DNA from 2 places in the Streptomyces chartreusis genome. Region 2 is predicted to be linked to the other one. Evidence: riboswitches for the same ligand, from Rfam matches in the RefSeq annotation. Region 2 holds a riboswitch; the other holds the start of a gene.
What was found. Region 2 has a riboswitch for cyclic di-AMP ahead of CP983_RS25710 (transglycosylase family protein). Riboswitches for the same ligand answer to the same signal wherever they lie in the genome.
Positions count from the first base shown of each region.

Region 1: linked by a shared signal. The riboswitch ahead of CP983_RS22650 (M23 family metallopeptidase) and the one ahead of CP983_RS25710 (transglycosylase family protein) in region 2 are both predicted to bind cyclic di-AMP.

Region 1 covers NZ_CP023689.1:5,182,135-5,185,701, reverse strand. The annotation lists gene CP983_RS22655 (PrsW family intramembrane metalloprotease) at 1-914, shown strand, start outside; gene CP983_RS22650 (M23 family metallopeptidase) at 1,040-2,065, opposite strand; cyclic di-AMP (ydaO/yuaA leader) riboswitch at 2,077-2,234, opposite strand; gene CP983_RS22645 (PP2C family protein-serine/threonine phosphatase) at 2,468-3,553, opposite strand.
Region 2 covers NZ_CP023689.1:5,852,943-5,856,509, reverse strand. The annotation lists gene CP983_RS25720 (FtsB family cell division protein) at 1-76, opposite strand, end outside; gene eno (phosphopyruvate hydratase) at 177-1,463, opposite strand; gene CP983_RS25710 (transglycosylase family protein) at 1,747-2,433, opposite strand; cyclic di-AMP (ydaO/yuaA leader) riboswitch at 2,438-2,637, opposite strand; gene CP983_RS25705 (transglycosylase family protein) at 2,846-3,567, opposite strand, start outside.

The DNA.
Region 1 (3,567 bases), 670 kb from region 2:
CGGCCGTACTGCTGGTCTTCCTGTTCCGCCGCCGGGACTTCACCGGCATCGTCGACGGCGTGGTGATAGCCGGCGTCACCGCCACCGGCTTCGCCTTCACCGAGAACATCCTCTATCTGGGTACCGCCTTCGGTACCGACCAGCTCACCGGCGACCGCGGCATCGCCTCCGTGACGGCGGCGACCTTCTTCGTCCGCGTCATCATGTCGCCCTTCGCGCACCCGCTCTTCACGGTCCTGACCGGCATCGGCTTCGGCATCGCCGCGCTGTCGGGCGACCGCCAGCATGTGCGCCGCGTCCTGCTCCCGCTCCTCGGCCTACTGCTCGCCATGGGCATGCACGCCATGTGGAACGGCTCCTCGGCCTTCGGCGAGTACGGCTTCTTCGCCGTGTACGCGACGCTCATGGTGCCCGCGTTCGGGCTGCTGACCTGGCTGGTGATCTGGACCCGGCAGCGCGAGCTGCGCACCGTGCGCGAGGAACTGCCCGCTTATGTCGTCGCCGGCTGGCTCTCGCCGGGCGAACCGTTCGCGCTGGGCTCGATGCGGGAACGGCGGGTGGCGCGGCAGTACGCGCGCCGGCACGGCGGACGGACGGCGGCGCGGACCGTGGCGCAGTACGAGGCCTACGCCACCTCGCTGGCGTTCCTGCGGCACCGGGGCCGCCGCGGCCGGGCCGGCGCCGACTTCGTCGTACGGGAGCAGGAGCTGCTGCACGCGCTGTGGCACCGCCGGGAGTTCGCCCGCCCTGCCCTGGAGCACGCGGCCGCCGCACAGTCCTGGCGGGGGCACGAGCACGGTTACGGCCACCCGCACGTGGCGCCGATGCCGGTCTACTGGCAGTCCTACGGCCAGGTCGAGGGGCCGATGTACGGCCCGGCGCCGTACCCCGCGTACAACCCGTACCGGACGTGACCGGGCCGGCGTACCGGGGGCGTTGACGGACTCTTTCGGACATGCCGAAAACCGGCGGTCCTGGCGTCGGGGGGTCGTCGCCAGGACCGCCGGGGATCAGACGCGATACCCGTCTCGGGGGTGGGTCAGGGGGTGAGGCCCTTGCCCTGGAGCCAGGCCATCGGGTCGATGCCGCTGGTGCTGCCGCCGGGGTGCACCTCGAGGTGGAGGTGGGCACCGGTGACGTTGCCCGTGGCGCCGACGCGGCCGATGACGTCGCCCGTGTTGACCTTCTGGCCCACGCTGACGCTGATCGAGGACTGGTGCGCGAACCAGAGCTCGGTGCCGTCGTCGAGGGTGATCTCGGTCTTGTAGCCGTAGGAGCCGTCCCAGCCGGCGAAGGTGACCGTGCCGGAGTGGATCGCCTTGATCAGCGTCCCGGTGGGGGCGGCGAAGTCGAGGCCCGTGTGGTACCCGGAGGACCAGTAGGCGCCGGCCTGACCGAACGTCGAGGTGATCGTGTACGAGGAGGTCGGCAGCGTGTACTGCTTGGCCAGCTCGGCGAGGCGCTCGGCCTCGGCCTTCTTGCGGGCCTCCTCCTCGGCGGCGGCCTTCGCGGCGGCGGCCTTGGCCTTGGCCTCCTTCTCCGCCTTGGCGGCCGCGTCGGCGGCCTCCTTCTGGGCGGCGGCGACGGCAGCGGCGGCGGCCTTGTTGTCGATCTGGTCCTGCTGGAGCTCGGCCTGGGCGATGATCCGGCTGCGCAGCGCCTCACCGGCGTCCGAGGTGCCCTGCGCGGTCTGCTCGGTGGTCTCGCCCATCGTGCTGAACGCGGTGGCCGCGTCGTCGGCGGGCTCGGAGGAGTCGTCGGAGATCAGCGGCAGGTCGGGCATGGTGATGGCGACCGGCGGCTTGCCGCTGTTCGCGCTGGCCATGCCGCCCGCGCCGACGGCGGCTATGACGCCGACGCCGAGAACCGTGGAGCTGCGGGCGAGTCCCCCGCCACGCTGCTTGGAGACGCGGTGCCTGCCACGAACGGGACGAATGGACTCCGCGGTCGGGTTCCACTCCTCGAACGGGCCCTCGTCGGTGCGGAGACGGTCGTAGCCGAAGGTGTCGGTGTCGCGTTGACTCGGCACGAACGGGGCTTGCGGAGCAGGCCGGTTGGACGCCACGTGGGCGTACTCCTTTCCTTCCTTCTCGCCTACCGGGTTAGCTGACGGGTTCGGAGCAGGAAGGTCTCCTACGCGCGTATATCAACCGTGACTTCCCGGCGATATTCGCGCGATTCACCCCAGGGTGGTGGTTCCCCGGCTCCCTTGCGGGACTCGGCGCGTGCGCACGGAGCCGCCTCTTGTGACGGCTGGGACGACCGCGCTGCGTTATCGAACGTTAATAGACGCGAGGTGCGGATTCCAAGCTGTTCCTCTTGATCATTAACGATTTTCGCCCGGACTTACGGGTCACGAGCGGCCTAAATCGGGCGAGTTGGCCAAACCTCAGAGGCCACATAGGTATTGACGGTGTGTCAGTTGTTATGCGGAGGGCTGTCGTCCGATCACCCCCGGTGACGACGATCAGGGTCGGCGCACGGCGATGAGCGCCATGTCGTCCGCCATCCCTCCACCGGAGTGACGTCGCACCTCCACCGAAAGCACACCGAGCAACGCACCCGGTTCGCGCAGCACCTCCGCGCGTCCCGCGAGGCCCGTCCCGGGGTCGTAGAACCGCCCGCCGGCGTCCCGCGCCTCGGACAGCCCGTCGGTGTACAGCAGCAGCGTGGCCCCGCCCGGGAAGCCGGCCTCGTCGGCCCGGTCGGGCCAGGTGCCGAGCTCGCCCATGCCGAGCGGCAGGGCGGGCTCGGTGGCGGGCAGCGGGCGTATGGTGCCGTCGGCGTACAGCAGCAGCGGTGCGGGATGCCCGCGGTTGACCAGGCGCACGACGGCGTCGCCGTGCGGCAGTTCGGCGAGCACGACGGTGGTGAACCCCTCGCGGGCCTCGATCCCCTCGCTCCGGGTGCGCTCGCGCGCCAGCGCCCGCTCCAGCCTCTGCGCGACCGCCTCCAGCGTGACCTCCTGCTCCGCGGCCTCCCGGAAGGCGCCGATCACGACGGCCACGGCCCCGACCGCGCCCATGCCCTTGCCCCGCACGTCCCCGACGATCAGCCGGACGCCGTGCGGAGTGTCCTGCACCGCGTACAGGTCCCCGCCGATGGAGGCGCCCTCCTGCGCCGCCTCGTAGCGCGCGGCGATCTGGAAGCCGCCGATCCGCTCGGCCGGCTCCGGCAGTACGGCGCGCTGGGCGGCCTCGGCGATCTCGCGGACGGAGGCGAGGCGCTCCTGGCCGCGCCGGACGAGGAGGTTGACGAGGACGGCGAGCACGGAGACGACGATCACGGTCACCAGCTCGGTGACCGCCTCCGCCTTGTGCAGTCCGCCGCGCAGGATGCGGAGCACCAGCAGTACGAGAACGGCGGCGACGCCCGTGAGGATCGTGCCGCGCTGGGAGTAGAGGGGAGCGGCGACCAGGGGCGCGGCAGTGAGGAAGGGGGCGCCGGTGAAGTCGAGGGGGGTGGCGAAGTCGTACGCGGCTCCGAGCGCGATCAGCAGGGCGGGGAGCGACCGGACGAACCGGCGCACGTATGTGATCCGCCCTTCCTCCACCTCACCAGGGTTGC
Region 2 (3,567 bases):
CGCGGGCCGCCGTCTGCTCGCCGAGCAACCGGATCCTGGTCGCGGTGGAGAAACGGTCCCGGTCCTTGACGGCCATCGGCTCTCGCCTCCCCTTTCACGTGCATACGTCCCCGCACACGGTACGGGACCGAGTACGGGGACGTACGTACGACTGGCTAAGCCTTACCCAGGTGGGGTCAGCCCTTGAAGCGCGGGAAGGCGCTGCGGCCGGCGTACACCGCGGCGTCGTCGAGGATCTCCTCGATGCGCAGCAGCTGGTTGTACTTGGCGACGCGCTCGGAGCGGGCCGGGGCGCCGGTCTTGATCTGGCCGCAGTTGGTGGCGACGGCCAGGTCGGCGATGGTGACGTCCTCGGTCTCGCCGGAGCGGTGCGACATCATGCACTTGAAGCCGCTGCGCTGGGCCAGCTCGACGGCGTCCAGGGTCTCGGTGAGCGAGCCGATCTGGTTGACCTTCACGAGCAGCGCGTTGGCGGCGCCGTCCTCGATGCCGCGGGCCAGGCGCTCCGGGTTGGTGACGAACAGGTCGTCGCCGACGATCTGGACCTTGTCGCCGAGCTTGTCGGTGAGGACCTTCCAGCCCGCCCAGTCGTCCTCGAACAGCGGGTCCTCGATGGAGACGAGCGGGTAGGCCGCCACGAGCTCCTCGTAGTACTCCGTCATCTCGGCGGCGGAGCGCTCCTTGCCCTCGAAGAGGTACTTGCCGTCCTTGTAGAACTCGGAGGCGGCGACGTCGAGCGCGAGGGCGATCTGCTCGCCGGGGGCGTAGCCGGCTTCCTTGATGGCCTCGAGGATGAGGTCGAGGGCCTCGCGGTTGGAGCCGAGGTTCGGGGCGAAGCCGCCCTCGTCGCCGAGGCCGGTGGACAGGCCGCGGCCCTTCAGCACCTTCTTGAGGGTGTGGTAGACCTCGGTGCCCCAGCGCAGGGCCTCGGAGAAGGACTCCGCGCCGATCGGGGCGATCATGAACTCCTGGATGTCGACGTTGGAGTCCGCGTGGGATCCACCGTTGAGGATGTTCATCATCGGGACGGGCAGCAGGTGCGCGTTCGGGCCACCGAGGTAGCGGAACAGCGGCAGGTCGGACGCCTCGGAGGCGGCGTGGGCCACGGCGAGGGAGACGCCGAGGATGGCGTTGGCGCCGAGGGAGCCCTTGTTGTCGGTGGCGTCCAGGTCGAACATGGCCTGGTCGATCAGGCGCTGCTCGGTGGCGTCGTAGCCGACCAGCTCCGGGCCGATCTGCTCGATGACGGCGAGGACGGCCTTCTCGACACCCTTGCCCTGGTAGCGGTTCGGGTCACCGTCGCGGAGCTCGATGGCTTCGAAGGCACCCGTCGAGGCGCCGGACGGAACGGCGGCACGACCCGTGCTGCCGTCGTCGAGGCCGACCTCGACCTCGACCGTGGGATTGCCTCGGGAGTCCAGGATTTCCCGGGCTACGACGACGTCGATGGACGGCACGAGCATCTCCTTCATGGGATGTGACGCGGGTACGCAGTCCGCGGTGGGTACTGCGAGACGAGCCTAACCGGCTCCGGGCATCAGACCAGCGGTCGACCGCCCCGTGGACAGAACCGAGAGTAAATTGTTTCCGAACGGAACAAAGACACGGTACAAAAAACCCCGCCCCGGTGCGTACGGGGGAAGACGCACCGAGGCGGGGAGCATGGGGACGGGGGTGACCCTCACGACGCCCTCACTATGAGGTCCACGTATGTGAAGGCGCCGTGGTTCAGCTGTCGCCCGTCTGTTACTTCAGGTGCAGCTGCTGACCGGGGTAGATCAGGTTGGCGTCCTCGACGATGTCCTTGTTCAGCTTGAAGAGCTTCTCCCAGCCGCCCTTGACGTCGTGCTCGGCCGCGATCGAGCTGAGGGTGTCACCCTTGGCGACCTTGTACTCGCCGTCGCCCTTCTTGACCTTCTTGCCGGTCGGGGTGGTGACGGTCTTGGTGCTCTTCTTGGCGGCCGGGCGGTCGGCGGAGCGGGAGGCCGACTGCTGCTCGGAGGAGCGCGTGGTGGACTCGGTGCTCTGCGAGGAGCCGGCGGAGGAGCCGTTGTACGCGGCGCTCGACAGGCCGGTGCCGCAGTTCGGCCAGGCACCCTTGCCCTGGCCCGCGAGGACCTTCTCGCCTATCGCGATCTGCTGGGCCTTGGTGGCCTGGTCGGCGGTGGCGGCGTACTGGGTGCCGCCGTACGCGGCCCAGGTGGAGGCGGAGAACTGCAGACCGCCGTAGTAGCCGTTGCCGGTGTTGATCGACCAGTTGCCGCCGGCCTCGCACTGGGCGACGGCGTCCCACTCGGAGGCGGTGGCGGCGGAGGCGCTGCCCGCGGCCATCAGCGGGGCGGCGACGGCGGCGGCACCGGTGACGCCGACGACGGCGATGGCGCGAGCGGCCTTGGACGGACGACGGTGCTTGCCCTTGCTGGAAAACAGCATGGTTGGATCCCCTCACCGACGCCTACGAGGTGAGCTGTCGGGTTCGGGCCGGTTGAGTTGCCCGGCCGCGCAGGTGCACCTTTCGGCTCCCGCTGCGCGACTTCACCCCGAGCCGGTTCCGGCGGCGCGGCCCCGAAGGACCTCAACTGCCGGACCCGGCGCAAACCTTGGGTCCCCCGCTCCTGCCTACGGCGCTTGACGCGACGACTGTTCCCGTACGGCCGCCGGCAGGATTCGGCGTGACGGCTGTAGGGGCCCGCTCTGGTGGCGAGCGGTCACGACCGTAGACACGCGATTCGCGGAATTACAAAGACGATCAGGGCTTCTGAGATCTATCTCTCACTACTTTCAAAACGGACATTCAACGCGAAACGTGACGTGAACTGCCGTTGTTTTTCGCCCTGTTCGCCCGTTATTCGACGGGGACGTCCAGCGTCTGACCGGGAGCGATGTGGTCAGCTTCGGCACCGATGGCCTGCTCGTTCGCCCGGTACAGCGCGCGCCATCCGCCGTCGAGGTCAAGGGAGTCGGCGATGGAGGCGAGCGTGTCGCCCTCGCGGACCTTGTACGAGGCGTGGCGCCCGGCGGACTTGGTGCTCGCCTCGCCGGCGCCGCTCTCTTCGGCGCTGGGGCCGCGGTGCTTTCCGGTGCCGCTCGTCACCTCTTCGACCGCACCCTTGGCCTCGCCGTCGACCGAACCGGTGTCGACGAGGCTCCAGGAACCGGCATCCTGTGACCAGTTGTCCTGATTGTCCGCCTCAGGCGCCTCGGCGGGCGAGCCCTCCGGCGACTGAGACGCCGTCGCCTCGGGCGACGCATCGGACTTCGAGGACTTGTCGGACTTCGACGATGAAGACGGAGAAGAAGAGGACTTCCCGGGCGATTCGGACGAATCATCCGGAGTGCCGCTCGCCGACTGCGAGGGATCACCGGACGGCGTGGACGCCTCCGAGGAACCGTCGGAGTCGGAACCCTCTGACGAATCAGATGAATTCGACGAGCCGGACGAGTTGGACGAATCGAGCAATCCGGAGGATCCGGACACCTCGGAGGGCGAGTCGCCCTCCACCCCGGTGTCGAGGTCGACCGATCCGGACTTCTTGGTGAGCCCGTTGAGCACCGCGCACGTGCCCC